DNA from 3 places in the Rhizobium sp. NZLR1 genome. Region 2 is predicted to be linked to each of the others. Evidence: riboswitches for the same ligand, from Rfam matches in the RefSeq annotation. Region 2 holds a riboswitch; each other region holds the start of a gene.

Region 1 (6,330 bases), 290 kb from region 2:
GCGGAAATTCGAGGCGCCGAGGATCGCTGCTCGGAACATCGGGTAGCGGAACATCTTCGGATCGAGAAGCGGATAGGGCGCGCGGCGGGCATGGAGGAGATAGAGGAGGCCGGCAAGAATGCCAATGGCCACCGTGACATACCCGTAGATCACGGGCACGGCAGGCAGGCTGATCACCGACAGGCCGAAGACGAAGCCGGAAAAGCCGATGCCGCAGAGGAAGAAGCCCGGAAAATCCATCGGCCGCGGGCTGCGCCGCCCGACCGCCGGCAGGAAACGCGTGACGAGGATGATGCCGAGCACGCCGATCGGCACGTTGATCCAGAAGATCCAGTGCCAGCTGAGATAGGTGGTGAGGAAACCGCCGATCGGCGGGCCCATCATCGGGCCGATCAGCGCGGGAATGGTCAGCCAGGCCATGGCATCGACGAGTTCGTGGCGCGGCGTTCCCCTGACCAGCAGCAGGCGGCTGACCGGCGTCATCATCGAGCCGCCGGCGCCCTGGATCAGCCGCGCGACGACGAAGGCCGCGATCGAGTTTGAAAAGGCGCAGGCGACCGAGCCGATCATGAAAACGAAGATCGCCAAACGGAAGATGTTACGCGCGCCGAACCGATCCGACATCCAGCCGCTGATCGGGATGAAGATCGCCAGCGCCACGAGATAGCTGGTGACGGCGAGCTTCAGCGCAATCGGCGAGGTGCCGATATCGGCCGCGATAGCCGGCAGGCTGGTGGCTATGACGGTCGAATCCATCTGTTCCATGAACAGGGCGACCGCAAGGATCATCGGGGTGAGGCGGGGCACGGGCAACCGGGATGCTGGTGTGGATTGTTCAGCCATACGCCTTCGCCAGCGGCTAGGATATAGAAACAATCGACGCTGCGGCCTGCCGAGCCGCTTCAAACCGACGCGGGTGATCAAATCAGATGAGTGTCCGTTTCTTGCTGTTTAGGAGAGGGTTGAGGTCGGATCGAGACTTGGTCATCTCCCTCTTCTCCCCGGCGGGGAGAAGGTGGCCCGCAGGGTCGGATGAGCGACTATCTGGGCTGTCAAGTTGCATGTTCGAATTCTCTTCGCGCATCTCGTGCTTTTGCATTGAGAATGACCAGGAGTTTTCGGGCGAGCGCGATGCGGATGACCATTTTCGGTTTGCCCTGGCTTTGCAACCTTTGCTGGAATGCCGCCAGATGCGGATTGTGTCGGGCTGCGATGGCGCCAACCAGGAACAGAATGGCGCGTGGTCCGGAGCGCCCGCCGCGCACCGGCCGATGTCCGCTGCGTTTGCCGCTGTCGTTGGCAATCGGCGCAAGGCCGGCCAGCTTGGCGATCGCCTTGTTGGAGATCCGGCCGATCTCAGGCAATTCGGCCATCAGCCGGGCAACGGTACGGTTGGCCACGCCCTTGATCGAGCGAAAGGCCTGGTTGAGGCAGGCCCAGAGCGGATCGTCATCGATCATCGAGGCAATCTCGCCTTCGAGGGTGCGGCTCTGGCGCACCAGAAGCGCGATCACCTCGTTGAGGCTTGCCACGCTCTGATGATCGCGGGCCGCACTGCGGCGCTGCCTCTGGACGGTCAGGTCACTCGTGACCTGGGACAGCCGCGCCATCAGCGCCGACAGCCGCATCTGCGCGGCTTTCGGCGGCGGCAGGGCAGCCAGCCGCTTGGTTTCGGCATAATGGGCGATCATCGCCGCATCGATGCGGTCGGTCTTTTCCAGAAAGCCCATGGCTTCGGCAAACCGGCGCACATGGCGCGGATTAGCCAAGGCGCAGGCGATCCCCATCTCCCACAACAACAGGAAGGCCGTCCGCTCGTAACCGCCGGAAGCCTCCATGACGACGAGCTCGACATTCTCGGCCCGGCAAAGATCGGCCAGCGCGCCGATGCCGGTGGCGTCATTGCTGAAACGCTCAAACGTCCCGGACGGGCGGATAGACGCATCCAGCCAGTCCTTCGAAACATCCACTCCACATATAACTCTGTTCACGGTAACCTGCCTTGTGCGTGCGATTGGAACCAAGCGACTATTCGGTCGTACGTGACGATGACGAAGATCCCAGGCTCATCCACGGTTGTAACCAGAGGGGGAACGGGCGACTTCGTCACGCCTCTGGCCGGGTGGCCACCCGGCCAGAGGCTCAATCGCTTCCATCGCACAAAATCTCTAACGTGCAGATACAAGGGGGTGAGCGGCGAAGTCGCGAATGCGGTGAGCGCGAGCGAAGGGCAATGAATGGTGTGCCGTGCGGCCCCCTCATCCGACCCTTCGGGCCACCTTCTCCCCGCTGGGGAGAAGGGGACTCCCGGCTTGCAGCAGCACTGCTTTCCTGAAATAGATGCGCCGTCAGGTGCCCGCCGGCCAGGCGGGAGAATCGGGAATCCGGTGCAAGACCGGAACGTGCCCAACGCTGTAAGGCTGACGTCTGCCGCTAATCATGCCACTGGCTTTGCCGGGAAGGCTGCGGCAGACGGATGACGCCAAGTCAGAAGACCGGCCTGGCAAGATAGACCCAACCCGCGCGGACGGCGGGCGGTTGCGTTGTTGGGGATTTGACGATGCGACCCTTTGATGAGGATGCCCTTTCTGCGGCGTCCGGTTTTTCCTTGGCCGAACGCGAGGCCGTCTATCATGCGATCTTGACGCGGCGCGACGTTCGCAGCCAGTTCCTGCCTGACCCCTTGCCGGACGACGTCGTGGAACGGCTGCTGACGGCCGCTCATCACGCACCCTCCGTCGGCTTCATGCAGCCGTGGAATTTCATTCTGGTGAAAAGTCCAACGGTGCGCGCGCGCGTCCGCGATGCCTTTGCCAAGGCGAACGAAGAGGCGGCATTGATGTTTGAGGGCGAACGGCAGCAGGCCTACCGCTCCCTCAAGCTCGAAGGCATCGCAGAGGCGCCGCTCGGCATCTGCGTGACCTGCGATCCCACGCGCAGCGGCAGCGTGGTGCTGGGGAGGACGCACAATCCGCGGATGGATAGCTATTCCACCGTCTGCGCCATCCAGAATCTCTGGCTTGCGGCGCGCGCCGAAGGGATCGGTATCGGCTGGGTTAGCATCTTTCACGAAGGCGACCTGAAAACGATTCTCGGCATACCCGAGCATATCGAGGTGGTCGCCTGGCTCTGCGCCGGTTTTGTCGATCGGCTCTATGATCAGCCGGAACTCTCCGTCAAAGGTTGGCGGCAGCGGCTGCCGCTCGAGGAACTCGTCTTCCACGACGGCTGGGGGCGGACCGAGCCGTAGCCAATTACTGCTGCTGCTGGGGTTGGGGGCCAGGTGCGGCAGGATTGGCGAGATCGATCGAGCCCTGGTCACCGGCAAGGAACTGCGGGCCGACCTGGCGGACCTTGTTCTGCGTTGGGTCGTACGGACGCTCCGGCACGGATGGCTGCGGCGCGGCAGCCGCACCATCCTTCACCGGCGGATTGGTGTGGATGGTGGTGATCGAGCCTTGTTGCGGCGGCTGGCTTACCGCCTGCTTGCCGCGCATCTCGTCATAATAGGCGGTGAGATTGCAGGCGCAGGAGGTCTTTTCGCCGGGCGTGCGGTTCTTGTAGGCAAAAGCGTTTTTCATGGCGCTGTAGGGTGTGCCGGTCGCGACCGAGATCATGTTCGAGGCTTCGGTGCTCGTCACCTCGCGATAGAACAGTTGGGTTTCGATCCCCGGGCACATCTTGGCGCAGGTCTGGGCATCGCGGCCGAAATCGACCGAAGTGGCGTTCGAGCTGATCGGGAAGAAACCGCCATCGCAGCTGCGCACGCACATGGTGCTGACCGGCGACAGCATCTCGGCTCGCGGCAGGCCGTAGCGCGGGTCGGCCTCCTCACCACCGCCGAGCGGTATGAAGGTATCGGAGCGCATCGCCTGTTCCTCGACGCTCGGGGCAGGGTCGTTGGCGCTGCGCTCGTCAGGCGCATAGAAATTCTCGCTGTTGCAGCCATTGCTATCGAGCGCAGACATCAGCTCCCGCCGGGCGCCGTCATCGGCGCCGTTCCGGCCGGTCAGCTCGTTGCGGCGATCCTGGAGGTAACCGATATTGTCGATCATTCGGGCTTCGGAGTCCGAGAGCTCGGCGCAATAATCGGCATTCTGGCCGCCGATCACCACCATGCTGCCCGAGGTGCAGCCGTAACTGCGCAGGTCGTTGCGAACCTTGCGCAGCTCGAGGTTCTGCTCGGCCATGGCGCTGGAATATTGGCGGGCTTCCGGACCGTTGCCATTGCCGATCGATCGCGGCAGGTCGGCGAGACGGCCGCGCAGGTCCTCACAGACGGCACTAGTCTGCGCGGCGGCGGGCGCTGAGAAAGCGAGGAGGACGGCGAGAGACAGGTTTCGGCGTTTCACGGCGTCGTCCCGGAATGAGCAAACGGTCGGTGGGTCGAATGCGACGTCAACGGCCGCGCGTTTTCCCTTAACGGATTTCTCTTAATAAGCTCAGAGAAAATCCTACCGTATTTTCGTAATCTTATCCAGCAATCGCCTGGGACTCGGTTAAAATGACAGGCATTCCCGACGAGATCCGACCCTCAGCACCGACATCAGGCGTAGCGGAAACCCAACACGGCCTTCACGTCTTCGCGGACGGTTGTTTTGAGCCCGGTTCCGGGCATGGAGGCTGGTCGTTTGTCGCTTATCGCGATGCGGTGGAAATCGCGGCGGACTTAGGTGGCGTTGGAGATTCCAGCAATAATTCGATGGAATTGACCGCCGTTCTCAGGGCGGCCATGTGGATCAACAGCCAAACAACCGGCGAAGCTGCGACCATCTGGTCCGATTCCGTCTATGCCGTCAAAGGCTGTAACAGCCGGCGACATATCTGGAAGAACAATGGCTGGAAGAAAAGCAGCCCGAATGGACATGGCCGACGGCGAACGATCGATAATGCGGAACTCTGGAAAGCGATCGATCTTCAATTATCCCGGAACGCCCTGGTGACCATTGCCTGGTGCAAGGGTCATTCAGGGATTATCGGCAACGAACGCGCGGATGCGCTCGCGGGCAGAGGACGCCTGTCGATAGAGGGTGGTTGACAGGGCGTCGGGCCGGTCTCAAGCGCCTGTCGTTTGCTTGCCGGCAACCGGCTTAAGCCGGTTGCGATGCTTCGACGACGGCCAGCGCCGCCATGTTGACGACGCCGCGGGAGGTGACCGAGGGGGCAAGGATGTGGGCAGGCAGGGCGGTGCCGAGCAGGATCGGCCCGACATGCAGACCATCGGTCATCGACTTCACCACGCCAAGCGTGATGTTGGCGGCGTCGAGGTTCGGGAAGACCAGAAGGTTTGCCTCATCGTGCAGGGTCGTATCCGGCATGACGCGCTTGCGCAGCGCTTCGGTGATGGCGCTTTCGCCGTGCATCTCGCCGTCGACCTCGAGATCTGGGGCGGCCTCGCGCACAAGCTGCAGGGCGTTGCGCATCTTTGTGGCACTTTCGGATTCGCGCGAGCCGAAGTTGGAATGCGAAACGAGGGCAGCGCGCGGCGTGATGCCGAAACGGCGGATTTCCTCGGCCGCCAGCACCGTTGCCTCGGCGATTTCTTCGGCGTTCGGATTGAAGGTGACGTAGGTATCGGTGAAGAAGGTGGCGCCGCGCTGTGAGATCATCAGGCTGAGGGCCGAGAAATCACGAACATCCTTGCGCTTGCCGATGATCTGGCGGACGTCGCGCAGGTGCTTCTCGTAGCGGCCTTCCAGACCGCAGATCAGCGCATCGGCCTCGCCGCGCCTCAGCGCCAGTGCGCCGATGACGGTGGTGTTGGTGCGCACGATGGTGCGGGCGGCTTCGGGAATGACGCCGCGGCGGCCGACCAGCGAGAAATAGAGATCGACATATTCGCGGAAGCGCGGATCGTCTTCCGGATTGATGACCTCGAAATCCTGCAGCGGGCGGATACGCAGACCGTAGCGCTTCAGGCGGGTCTCGATGACCTGCGGGCGGCCGATCAGGATCGGTTCGGCGAGGCCTTCCTCGAGCAGCACCTGGGCGGCGCGCAACACGCGCTCGTCTTCGCCTTCGGAGAAGATGACACGCTTGCGTTCTGCTGCCTTGGCCGCGGTGAAGATCGGCTTCATGACGAAACCGGAGCGGAAGACGAAGCGGTTCAGCTGATCGAGATAGGCGTCGAAATCCTGGATCGGGCGGCGCGCCACGCCGCTCTGTTCGGCGGCCTTGGCAACCGCAGGGGCGATGCGCAGGATGAGGCGCGGATCGAAGGGCGAGGGGATCAGGTAGTCGGGGCCGAAGACGGGCGTTTCGCCGGAATAGGCGCGGGCAGCGACATCCGACGGCTCTTCGCGGGCAAGGGCGGCGATGGCACGCACGGCC
Region 2 (6,330 bases):
AGGTCCTGCGGTGTGCCAACGGCCAGACTCCGCCCGGCATTCATCCTCTGCATCGACCACTGAAAGCTGTCGTATCAAGCAGGTCGCCTTGCGCCGCCGGCCGTCATTGCTGCGTCAATGCGATCTCGCTCATTAGCTCCACAGGCGGAAATCGGACACAGTCTGCGGCATCGAAATTCACCGCGAACTGCATCCGGTTTTCGTTCGCCCAGTTGATCGCGATCTCTGATTTTGCCTTCGGCACTTTTGCGGCGACGGTGCAGTGAGGTACCCAGTTGCCGGGCCTATAGTGCTCGTGACAGCATGCGGGATCGATCTCTTGGTGCAGTGCCGCGTGCAACTGGAAAAGCGCGTCGTCCGCAATCGGACGCGCCCATAAGACGATGAACTCGTTCTCGAAATAACTGGCACCCGAAAAGTTCACGGTCACGGTCGAACGCGTGCGGAAAACACGCTCGAACGCCTCGGCCAACCGATCGGAAGCAAGCTCTTGATAGACGGCGAGGGTGAGGTGGCGAGGATAGTTCAAAGCCCGCATCGAAGCGATCTCTTCGAATACAGCGGCTTCCTCCCAGAGTTTGAAAACCGGCGACGCGGTCTCGTTCAGACATTTGAGGCTGACCCCGTAAGACATGCGCGAGCGTTATCAGTCCATCCCGGCTGAACCATAGCTTTACATCGTTGCCGATGTCGAGCAGCCGCCGGCATTGCAGGATATCGGGCGGCTTTGTCTGTTTTTCCGCCGCGGGGATTCGACTATCATGGGATGCTTGAACGAGGCGCAGCAGGGGTGACGACGCGGCCGTTGGCAAAAGCTTGCCGAGGGAGGTAGAAATGTCGAGTTTCAGGAGCGCCGTGGTTTCTTTGCCCGGTAAGGAGCGGTTGGCGAGAACGCCCTTCGGCGCGAGGATCGTCATCCATGCCACGGCCAAGGAGACCGGCGGCGCGTTCGGGATGTGGGAAACCTTCACCCCGCCGGGTCATGGTCCGGCCCCGCACACGCATACGCGGGAGACGGAAGTCTTTCGAGTCATCCATGGGCTCTACCAATTTCAATGCGGCGACGAGGAGTTCGATGCGCCTGCGGGAAGCGTCGTCGTTCTGCCGCCGCATGTACAGCACAGCTGGCGAAACATAAGCGACGAACCCGGTCAGATGTTCGGCATGGTGACGCCGGGCGGATGTGAGCAATTGTTCATCGATATCGACGCCTTCGGTGCTGATACGCCCGCGAAAATCGCGGTGATCGAAGCGCGATTGGGGATCATCAACGACATGACGCTGGCGCTCGGATTGAAGAGCCCATGATGGCGCTGATCGACCATCGCGGCCTTGCGTAAGATTGACAACGGAGCTTATGGGGGCGGCGTCCTCCAACGCTGCTCATCCTTGAGGTGCGGAGCCCGCAGGGCGGAGCCTCGAAGGACACGCGGCGGCACTGCTCCGCATCAATATTGCCGCCGCGCCGAGCGCCCGCCTCGTCCTTCGAGGCTCCTTCGGGGCACCTCAGGATGAGGCTCTCTTGGGGGGCGCCGGGGCTGGCGGAAAAGGGCAGGATGCGGAAGCTTTGCCGACCAGGTGAATGCTATCGGCTCGATGTCTGACGCCCACTCTCGCTCTATTCCCGCGCCATCGCCCGCCAGGCGACCGGCGGGATGGCGAAGGCGCGGGAGAAGGCGCGGTTGAAGGCGGCTTCGATGGCGTAGCCGGCATCATTCAGGTTTGCGGACTTGCCGCAGGCGCGGGGAGAGCCAAACGCCTATTCTTGCGCTCGGCAATATACTTGTGAGATTGTATCGATATACATGCGATACTGCATGATGCAGGTAGCATGGGGGCTTCGATGACATCCGTGAGGGTCAATGAGCTGATATCGGTGACGGGACAGCCCGCTGCCGCGGGCTTTGCCGCTTTTGCGGCAAACGGCTTTGCCGGCGTCATCAATGCCCGGCCGGATGGCGAGGAGCCGGGGCAGCCTGGCAATGCCGCGGAAAAGGCTGCTGCTGCTGCCGCGGGGCTCGCCTACAGCTTCGTGCCGGTGAAAGGGGCCGAGATCACCGAGGCCGATATCCGCGCTTTCCAGATGGCGATGACGCAGGCGAAGGGGCCGGTCGTTGCTCATTGCAAGAGCGGCACACGGGCGCTGACGCTCTATGTGCTGGGAGAGGTGCTCGACGGGCGGATGCAGCCCGGAGAGGTCGAGGTCTTCGGCCAAAGACTCGGCTTCGATCTTGCCGGCGCACGCCGCTGGCTGGAAAAGCGGGCTGGGCAGGCGGCTGGTGTGAAGGCTTTCTTCGAGCCCCGCAGCTGCAGCGTGCAATATGTCGTTTCAGACCCGGTGACAAAACGCTGTGCCATCATCGACCCGGTGCTCGATTTCGACGAGATGTCGGGCGCGACGGGAACGGCGAATGCCGACGCCATCCTCGCTCATATTGACAGCGAGGGGCTGACGGTCGCGTGGATCCTCGACACGCATCCGCATGCCGATCATTTCTCCGCCGCGCATTACCTCAAGAGAAAGACCGGCGCGCCGACGGCGATCGGCGCCCATGTCACCGACGTCCAGGTGCTCTGGAAGGAGATCTACAACTTGCCGGCACTCGAAACCGACGGCTCGCAGTGGGACCGGCTGTTTGCCGATGGCGACACCTTCGAGATCGGTGGGCTTGAAGCCCGTGTGATGTTTTCGCCCGGCCATACGCTTGCTTCGGTGACCTATCTGATCGGCGATGCCGCCTTCGTGCACGACACCGTATTTACGCCGGATTCCGGCACGGCGCGCACGGATTTCCCCGGCGGCAGCGCCAGCGCCCTCTGGCACTCGATCCAGGTCATCCTGTCGCTGCCCGATGAGACCCGGCTCTTTTCCGGCCACGACTATCAGCCCGGCGGACGCCACGCGCGCTGGGAAAGCAAGGTGGCCGCCCAGAAAAACGGTAACCCGCATATATCAGGCATCGACGAGGCCGGCTTTGTGGCGCTGCGCCAGGCGCGCGACCGCACGCTGCCGAAGCCGAAACTGATGTTGCACGCGCTACAGGTGAATATTCGGGGAGGCAGATTGCCGGAGCCGGAGGGAAATGGGCGGCGGTATCTGAAGATACCGCTGGATGCGTTGTAGCAAGAAGTAGCGTGCGGCGTGCTTCGAGGTTTCGCCCTCTCGGGCTGCGCACATCAGCATCAGGGACGTTGGCGGATGCCGCGCTCACGACAGCGGGAACGGGAGAAAGCGGCGCCAACGCTCAAGAGAGCCTCATCCTGAGGAGGCGAGGATGCAGGTATTACACCGGCCAACAGGCCCCCTACGTTCCGTCTCTATTTTTCACCCGCACGAACCCAATCCTCCGCAATAGGCATTGACGTCTTGCGGGCAGGCGACGTAACTGGGGGCGACGGTTCCCTGAAGATGACTCCAAGGGGATTAATAGGGAACACGGTAAGGACGACCCAGCAGGGACCGAGACCGTGGCTGCCCCCGCAACTGTATGCGGATTGTCGATCATCTCAGGTGTGGCCAGCGACTGGCCATCTCTGAAGGGCTTATAGCCCTGCCACTGCGAGATATCGCGGGAAGGCGGATGAACCGACGGATATCCGCAAGCCAGGAGACCTGCCGTCAATCACGATCCAATCAACCGGGCGGGGATGCCCGGACAAGGAACAGACATGATTGACCTTCTGAACCTTCGCCGAATTTCGGCATGCATCCGTCTCGATTGGGCCTCCTGCGGTTAGCGCACGTATCACCGTGCCTTCGGCCGCGGGTGCGGCATAACCATGCTTTTTCTCTTCAATCGAGGTTTTTCATGCGCCAGATTCTCGCCACCATGACATTTGCCTTCGGGCTGATCGGCCTTGCGGCACCGAGCCTTGCCGCCACCCAATATCCTTTGACCATCACCAATTGCGGTCAGCAGGTGACGTTCCAGAAGGCGCCGTCGAAGATCGTTTCGATCGGCCAGGGCATGACTGAAATTCTCTTCTCGCTCGACCTTGCCGAGAAGATTGCTGGTACGGCCGTCTGGGTCGGTCCCGTCCTGCCGCAATATGCCGAGGCTAACAGCAAGATAAAGCGTCTCGCCGACAATGATCCGAGCTTCGAATCCGTTGTTGGGCGGGAGCCCGACCTGGTGGCGGCCGAGTTCGAATGGCATGTCGGCGCGCAGGGCTCCGTCGGCAAGCGGGAGCAGTTCCAGGATCTCGGGATCAATACCTATCTCGCGCCGGCCGATTGCGTCGCCAAGGTCAACACCGATGGCGGCGACGGTGTGCGCAAGGAGCTGTTCACGATGGAGCTGGTCTACCGTGAGATCGCCGAGCTCTCGGAGATCTTCGACGTGAAGGAGCGCGGCGATGCGCTGATTTCCAAGTTGAAGAAGCGCGAGGCGGATGCCGTCGCGTCGATATCAGGCGCATCGGGCAAGAACCTGCCCATCGTCTTCTGGTTCTCCAGCAAGCAAGTCAATGGCGATGCTTTCATCGCTGGCAAGAACAGCGCGCCTGCCTATATCCTGAAGGCGATCGGCGCCAGGAATGTCGTGACAACCGAAGAGGAATGGCCGCTGGTTGGCTGGGAAACCATTTCTCAGGCGAACCCGGCGGTTATCGTGTTGGCGACCATGGACCGGCGCCGCTACGCCGCCGACGATCCGAAGGTCAAGATCGATTTTCTCGAGAACGACCCGGTGACCAAGGAGCTTGACGCGGTCAAGAACGAGCACTTCGTGATGATGGACGCGCAATCGATGAACCCGACGATCCGTACGATCGACGGCATCGAGACCTTGGCGAACGGCATCAAGTCCTTCGGTCTCTCGCAGTGAAGGCAATGTCGGTCAGACAACACGGATGGTGGGCGCTTGGCGCGCTCACCATTTCTGCCTTTCTGCTTCTCGGGCTGATGATCAGTCTCGCTGTTTCGATCGGGGAGATCGCGATCCCGCTAGCGACCACGGCGGAGGCGGTGTCGAACCGGCTGTTCGGCACGGATTTCGAGCTCAGCCGCATCCACCAGGGCATCGTCTGGGATTATCGGCTGAGCCGGGCGCTGGTTGCGGCCAGCGCCGGCGCGTCGCTCTCGCTCTGTGGCGCCGTGCTGCAGGCGCTGCTGCGCAATCCGCTGGCCGAACCCTACGTGCTCGGCATCTCTGCCGGCGCCTCGACGGGAGCGGTCTGCGTGATGATCCTCGGCTTCGGCTACGGTGTTTTCGGCCTGTCGAGCGGCGCCTTCATCGGCGCGGTCATCGCCTTTCTGCTGATCGGCTTCCTTGCGACGGGTGCGGGGGGAACCGGCGAGCGCATCATCCTTTGCGGCGTCGCCGGCTCGCAGCTCTTCAATGCGCTGACCTCCTACATAGTGACGACATCGGCGAATGCCGAGCAGGCGCGCGGCATCCTGTTCTGGCTTCTGGGGTCGCTCAGCGGCGTGCGCTGGCCGGATGTCTATCTCTCGGTGCCGATCGCGCTTGCCGGCTTCGTCATCTGCATGGCCCATGTCAGGGCGCTCGACGCCTTCTCCTTCGGCACGGATGCGGCGGCCTCGCTCGGCATTGCCGTGCGCCGCGTCCAGATCCTGCTGTTCGGCCTGACGGCGGCGATGACGGCAAGCGTCGTCAGCGTGGTGGGCTCGATTGGCTTCGTCGGCCTCGTCATTCCGCATGCCGCCCGCTTTCTCGTCGGGCCGGGCCATCGGCGGCTGCTGCCGGCAACGGCGCTCGGCGGCGCAATCTACATGGTCGGCGCCGATATCGTCTCGCGCATCATCATCCCGCAGCAGGTCCTGCCGATCGGCGTCGTCACGGCGCTCTTCGGCGCGCCGGCCTTCGCCGTCATCCTCTATCGCGTCCGGAGGAGTGCATGAGCATTACCATCGATGCGGTGAGTTTCGCCGCCGGCGACACGGTCATCGTCAACGGCGTCAGCCTGACGGTGGCAAAGGGCAAGGTGCTCGGTCTGCTCGGGCCGAACGGCTCCGGCAAATCGAGCCTGCTCAGGCTGATCTGCCGGCTGCGGAAGGTCCGCAGTGGCGTCATCCGGCTGGGCGAAGACGATATCGCCTCGCTGTCACGCGCAGCCCTTGCGCGGCGCATCGCCTTCGTCGAGCAACAGTCGACGACCGATACGCAGCTGACGGTGCGCGACGCGGTGCGGCTCGGCCGCACGCCACATCGCGGGCTGCTCTCGCCCTGGGGCGCGGAGGACGATGCCGCGGTCGATGAGGCCTTGTTACGGGTCGACATGGGGGAGCGGGCGGGCCAGCTCTGGCAGACGCTGTCGGGCGGCGAGCGCCAGCGTGTCCATATCGCGCGGTCGCTGGCGCAGGCGCCG
Region 3 (6,330 bases), 1.2 Mb from region 2:
GCGTGCAGCTTCGCCGATCGTGATCTTTTTCATGATTTTCCTCTTGCACCTCTAGCCGCTAGAGGATGTAGGAGGGATGCTTCTGTTTGACAAGGAAGCGGTTCATGGCTGAGACGAACGAGACACGATACCGGGTTGGCGGTATGGATTGCGCCGCCTGCGCGACCAAGATCGACACGGCCGTCAGGCGCGTGGCGGGTGTCGCCGATGTTTCGGTCTCGGTGATGGCGGGAACGATGACCGTCCGGCACGACGGCAACAGCGATCTCAAGGCGATCGAGAAGAAGGTGACGGGGCTCGGCTATTCGGTCTCGCCCTTTGCCGGAAGCACGACGCCGGCGAAAGGCCACGGCGCACACGATCATCACGACCACGGACATGATCATGGCGATCATGCGGGCCATGACCATGGAGATCACGATCATGCCAGCCATGATCACGCAGGTCACGATCATGACCACGACCATGGCCAGAAGGAAATCGAGGGGCTGCATAGGCACGACCATGCGCCGATGACCGGTCCCTGGTGGCAGAGCAAGAAGGGGCGGCTGACCATCCTTTCGGGTGCCGCACTCGTTGCTGCCTATGCTATCGACCATCTGGTGCCGGCGATCGCATCCTATGCCTTCATCGTGGCCATGCTGGTCGGGCTGGTGCCGATCGCGCGGCGCGCCGTCATGGCGGCTCTCTCCGGCACGCCGTTTTCGATCGAGATGCTGATGACGATCGCCGCCGTCGGCGCGGTCATCATCAATGCAGGCGAAGAGGCGGCAACTGTCGTGTTCCTGTTCCTCGTCGGCGAACTGCTGGAAGGGGTGGCTGCGGGCAAGGCGCGCGAAAGCATCCAGTCGCTGACGGCCCTGGTGCCGAAGAGCGCGCTGCTCGAAGACAATGGCCAGACGCGGGAGGTGCCGGCGGAAAGCCTTGCCGTCGGCGCGATTATCATGGTGCGTCCTGGCGATCGTATCTCGGCGGACGGCGTTATCATTTCAGGCGAGAGCGCGATCGATGAGGCGCCGGTGACGGGCGAGAGTACGCCGGTGCGCAAGGGCGTCGATGCCGTTGTGTTTGCCGGAACCGTGAATGGCGATGCGGTGCTCAGGGTTCGCGTCACCGCGGCCGCAGCCGACAATACCATCGCCCGTATCGTCAAGCTGGTGGAGGAAGCGCAGGAATCGAAGGCGCCGACCGAACGCTTCATCGATCGGTTCTCGCGCTATTACACGCCCGGCGTGGTGGTGGTCGCCGCACTTGTCGCGATCGTTCCGCCGCTGTTGTTCGGTGGGTCGTGGGGCGAATGGATCTATAAGGGCCTTGCCATCCTCTTGATCGGCTGCCCCTGCGCGCTTGTCATCTCGACGCCGGCGGCGATCGCCGCCTCGCTTTCTTCGGGTGCGCGGCGCGGGCTGCTGATGAAGGGCGGCGCGGTGCTGGAAACGCTCGGCAAGGTGACGATGGTCGCCTTCGACAAGACGGGCACGCTGACGGAAGGCAAACCTCAGGTGACTGATATCATTTCTTTCGGATTGAGCGAGGCGCAAGTCTTGTCGCGCGCGGCGGTGCTGGAGCAGGGCTCCAGCCATCCCCTGGCGCTGGCGATCCTCAACCGCGCCAAGGCGGACGGCGTTCCCATGCCGCCGGCCTTCGAACTGGAGGCGCTGCCGGGAAAGGGGGTCAGCGGCAAAGCCGGCGGCGAGGCGCTGGATCTTTTGTCGCCGCCCGCTGCCCGCGAACGCGGCGCACTCGGTGCTGAACAGGAGGCACGCATCACTGACCTGAACGACGAGGGCAAGAGCGTCTCGGTGCTGCTGGTCAACAATGTTGCGGCCGGGCTGATCGCCATGCGCGACGAACCGCGCGAGGACGCGCAGGCCGGGCTTGCCACGCTCAAATCAGCCGGCGTCAAGGCGATGATGCTGACAGGCGACAACAAGCGGACGGCGGCAGCCGTTGCCGGCATGCTCGGCATCGACTGGCGCGGCGAGATGATGCCTGAGGACAAGCAGCGGGTCGTCGTCGAATTGAAGCGCGAGGGCTTCGTCGTCGCCAAGGTCGGCGACGGCATCAACGACGCGCCGGCGCTGGCCGCAGCCGATATCGGCATTGCCATGGGCGGCGGCACCGACGTGGCGCTGGAGACCGCGGATGCCGCCGTGCTGCACGGGCGCGTCGGCGACGTGGCAAGGATGATCGAATTGTCCAAACGCACGATGCGCAATATCCTGCAGAATATTACCATCGCGCTCGGCCTGAAAGCGGTGTTCCTGGTGACGACGATTGCCGGCATCACCGGCCTCTGGCCGGCGATCCTCGCCGATACCGGCGCCACGGTGCTGGTGACGATCAACGCGCTGCGATTGCTTCGAGTAAGGATGTAAACATCCGATAACGTCCTTGCGGCGCTCGTCACCGTAGACCGCTGACAACGGACGCCAACCCCTCTTTCGTCATGCTCGGGCTTGTCCCGGGCATCTGCCTCCGGTCGATAGGCAGTAGATCCGCGGCACAAGGCCGAGGATGAGGCGGAGAGGGAGGTTTGTCATCAAACTGAGAGCGGCCATAGACCGGCTCTCTTCGTTCGAGCCTTGTCCACCGCCTGTTTTCCTTAAGCTTTCGTTATCCCTGTTTTTCACAGGAATGCAGTGATTTCAAACCTGCCGTAACGCAATGCACAAACCATCCATTGACGCGAATTTGGATTCGCGTACCATATCTAGTGTTCGAGGTTCCTTCGATTCGTGAGAATCGCAGGCTAAGACGGGAATACGGTGCGTTGCGCCATTATGGCGCGGCTATGCCGGAGCTGCCCCCGCAACTGTAAGCGGCGAGCAACTGTCCGATTTCAGGCCACTGGAGCATAATGCTCCGGGAAGGCTGGGCAGGATGCTTTGACCCGTGAGCCAGGAGACCTGCCTCGAACAAAACGTCCACGGGCGGGGAGTCCGGAAGGTCGCGTTGCATGGCTGCGGATGATAGCCGCGTCGCGTTTCGCAAGGCCGCTCGATCCTCCGCATGAGCCACTTCGGGGTGAAGTCATGTCAGTATCTCAGTTCAGGCCGCAACCCGCGCTAAGCAGAGGGCGGATCACGCCCGGCGGCTGAACAGGCCGCATCGTTCAAACCATCAGAGAATGTTTCGACGGATATCGCGAGATTTCCGATCGATGCCCTGCGTCCCAATCGCGTCGTCACGAGGAATATCATGACCATTACCGTCTACAGCAAACCGGCCTGCGTCCAATGTACCGCCACTTACCGCGCCCTCGACCGCCTGGGCGTCGCTTATGACATCGTCGATATCTCCGAGGATGCCGAAGCGCTCGATCGCGTCCGCAGCCTTGGCTACATGCAGGCGCCCGTCGTCATCGCCGGCGAGCAGCATTGGGCCGGCTTCCGTCCCGACATGATCAGCGCGCTCTCCTGATCGAGGCCGAACGATGGGGCTGATCGTCTATTATTCCAGCCGGTCCGAGAATACCCATCGGTTCGTCGCCAAGCTTGGAATGTGCGCGGCGCGCATTCCAACAGGTGCCGCAGACGCATTCCGTATCCGTGAACCCTTTGTGCTTGTTGTGCCGACCTACAGTGGCGACGGGGGCAAGGGGGCCGTTCCCAAGCAGGTTATCCGTTTCCTCAACGATGCGGAGAGCCGAGGACACATCCGCGGCGTGATCGCTGCGGGCAACAGCAATTTCGGCGAGACATATGGGCTCGCCGGCGACGTGATCTCACAGAAATGCCAAGTGCCGTACCTCTATAGGTTCGAGCTGCTGGGCACCGAAGCGGATGTCGCCAACGTTAAACACGGAATGGAACGATTTTGGACACGGGAACAACTCTGACGCGGGATGCGGGCGCAAAACCGCATAACACTTTTGCTCATCCCGCCGGCGAACGCCCTTTGAAAGCGGCGGAAGCGCTCGACTACCACGCGCTGAACGCGATGTTGAACCTCTATGACGACGAGGGGAGGATCCAGCTCGACAAGGACCGCATGGCGGCGAAGCAGTATTTTTTGCAGCATGTGAACCAGAACACGGTGTTCTTTCACAATCTCCGGGAAAAGCTCGATTACCTCGTGACCGAGGGTTATTATGAGCAGGAGGTTCTCGACCAGTATTCCTTCAATTTCGTGCGTGACCTGTTCGACCAGGCCTATGCCAAGAAGTTCCGCTTTCCGACCTTCCTCGGCGCCTTCAAATATTACACCAGCTATACGCTGAAGACCTTCGACGGAAAGCGTTATCTCGAACGCTACGAAGATCGTATCTGCATGGTGGCGCTGGCCTTGGCGCGTGGGCACGAGGCACTTGCCCGCGACGTGGTCGAGGAGATCATTTCCGGCCGTTTCCAGCCGGCGACGCCGACCTTCCTTAATGCCGGCAAGAAACAGCGCGGCGAGCTCGTCTCCTGCTTCCTGCTGCGCGTCGAGGACAATATGGAATCGATCGGCCGGTCGATCAATTCGGCGCTGCAGCTGTCGAAGCGCGGCGGCGGCGTGGCGCTGTCCTTGACGAACATCCGCGAGGCCGGCGCGCCGATCAAACAGATCGAAAACCAGTCGTCGGGCATCATTCCGGTGATGAAGCTGCTCGAAGACAGCTTCTCCTATGCCAATCAACTGGGCGCGCGCCAGGGCGCGGGCGCGGTCTATCTCAACGCCCATCACCCCGATATCATGCGTTTTCTCGACACCAAGCGCGAAAATGCCGACGAGAAGATCCGCATCAAGACGCTGTCGCTCGGCGTCGTCGTGCCTGACATCACCTTCGAACTCGCGAGGAATAACGAGGACATGTACCTGTTCTCGCCCTATGACGTCGAGCGCGTCTATGGCGTGCCCTTCACCGAGATTTCGGTGACGGAAAACTACCGGGAGATGGTGGCAGACGCCCGCATCGCCAAGAAGAAGATCAAGGCGCGCGAATTCTTTCAGGTGATCGCCGAAATCCAGTTCGAGAGCGGTTATCCCTACCTCATGTTCGAGGACACGGTGAACCGGGCGAACCCGATCGCCGGGCGCATTTCGATGAGCAATCTCTGCTCGGAGATTCTGCAGGTGAGCGAGGCGAGCGACTACAATGACGACCTCTCCTACAAGCATCTCGGCAAGGATATTTCCTGCAATCTCGGCTCGCTGAACATCGCCGCGGCGATGGATTCCGCCAATTTCGGCAAGACGATCGAGACCTCGATCCGGGCGCTGACGGCCGTGTCCGACATGAGCCATATCTCCTCGGTTCCCTCGATCGAAAAGGGCAATGACGAGAGCCATGCGATCGGCCTCGGGCAGATGAACCTGCACGGTTATCTCGCCCGCGAACGCATCTTTTACGGCTCAGAGGAAGGCGTCGATTTCACCAATATCTATTTCTATACGGTGACCTACCACGCAATCCGCGCCTCGAACCTCCTCGCGGTCGAACGCGGCACGAGCTTCAAGAGCTTCGAAAATTCGAAATATGCCTCCGGCGAATATTTCGACAAATATACGAGCCAGGAATGGAAGCCAGCGACGGAGAAAGTTAGGACGCTGTTCGAAACTGCCGGCATCGATATTCCGACGCAGGAGGACTGGGCGGCTCTCAAGAAGGCGGTGATGACTTCCGGTCTCTATAACCAGAATCTGCAGGCAGTACCGCCGACAGGGTCGATCTCCTACATCAACCACTCGACCTCTTCGATCCATCCGATCGTCTCGAAGATCGAAATCCGCAAGGAAGGCAAGATCGGCCGCGTCTATTATCCGGCGCCGTTCATGACCAACGACAATCTCGATTATTATCAGGACGCCTATGAGATCGGGCCGGAGAAGATCGTCGACACCTATGCGGCGGCGACCCAGCATGTCGATCAAGGCCTGTCGCTGACCTTATTCTTCCGCGACACGGCAACGACCCGCGACATCAACAAGGCGCAGATCCATGCCTGGAAGAAGGGCATCAAGACGATCTACTACATCCGCCTTCGCCAGATGGCGCTGTCCGGCACCGAGGTGCAGGGCTGTGTCTCCTGCACGCTCTAACCGACCGGGAAACTTCATGAACATGCAAATCAAACCGGCGTCCCGCGTGCGCGCCATCAACTGGAACCGGGTCGAGGACGACAAGGATCTCGAAGTCTGGAACCGGTTGACCGGCAATTTCTGGCTGCCGGAGAAAGTGCCGCTTTCCAACGACATTCCATCCTGGGCGACGCTGACGCCGGCCGAGCAGCAGCTCACTATCCGGGTCTTCACCGGGCTGACGCTGCTCGACACCATCCAGAACGGCGTCGGCTCCATCAGGCTAATGGAGGATGCGGCAACGCCGCATGAGGAGGCGGTGCTTTC

The links. Region 2 has a riboswitch for cobalamin ahead of J3O30_RS14180 (ABC transporter substrate-binding protein). Riboswitches for the same ligand answer to the same signal wherever they lie in the genome.
Region 1: linked by a shared signal. The riboswitch ahead of bluB (5,6-dimethylbenzimidazole synthase) and the one ahead of J3O30_RS14180 (ABC transporter substrate-binding protein) in region 2 are both predicted to bind cobalamin.
Region 3: linked by a shared signal. The riboswitch ahead of nrdH (glutaredoxin-like protein NrdH) and the one ahead of J3O30_RS14180 (ABC transporter substrate-binding protein) in region 2 are both predicted to bind cobalamin.

Annotation. Positions count from the first base shown of each region.
Region 1 covers NZ_CP071632.1:2,540,985-2,547,314, reverse strand. Annotated here, with positions in the region: gene J3O30_RS12690 (MFS transporter) at 1-843, opposite strand, end outside; gene J3O30_RS12685 (IS110 family transposase) at 1,053-1,991, opposite strand; cobalamin riboswitch at 2,334-2,519, shown strand; gene bluB (5,6-dimethylbenzimidazole synthase) at 2,561-3,250, shown strand; gene J3O30_RS12675 (DUF2865 domain-containing protein) at 3,255-4,352, opposite strand; gene J3O30_RS12670 (ribonuclease H) at 4,505-5,038, shown strand; gene J3O30_RS12665 (NADP-dependent malic enzyme) at 5,091-6,330, opposite strand, start outside.
Region 2 covers NZ_CP071632.1:2,835,750-2,842,079, reverse strand. Annotated here, with positions in the region: gene J3O30_RS14195 (2'-5' RNA ligase family protein) at 104-634, opposite strand; gene J3O30_RS14190 (cupin domain-containing protein) at 835-1,308, shown strand; gene blh (bifunctional sulfur transferase/dioxygenase Blh) at 1,844-3,124, shown strand; cobalamin riboswitch at 3,380-3,636, shown strand; gene J3O30_RS14180 (ABC transporter substrate-binding protein) at 3,810-4,826, shown strand; gene J3O30_RS14175 (iron ABC transporter permease) at 4,832-5,863, shown strand; gene J3O30_RS14170 (ABC transporter ATP-binding protein) at 5,860-6,330, shown strand, end outside.
Region 3 covers NZ_CP071632.1:4,058,987-4,065,316, reverse strand. Annotated here, with positions in the region: gene J3O30_RS19985 (helix-turn-helix domain-containing protein) at 1-33, opposite strand, end outside; gene J3O30_RS19980 (heavy metal translocating P-type ATPase) at 105-2,378, shown strand; cobalamin riboswitch at 2,707-2,932, shown strand; gene nrdH (glutaredoxin-like protein NrdH) at 3,202-3,423, shown strand; gene nrdI (class Ib ribonucleoside-diphosphate reductase assembly flavoprotein NrdI) at 3,437-3,841, shown strand; gene nrdE (class 1b ribonucleoside-diphosphate reductase subunit alpha) at 3,820-6,024, shown strand; gene nrdF (class 1b ribonucleoside-diphosphate reductase subunit beta) at 6,041-6,330, shown strand, end outside.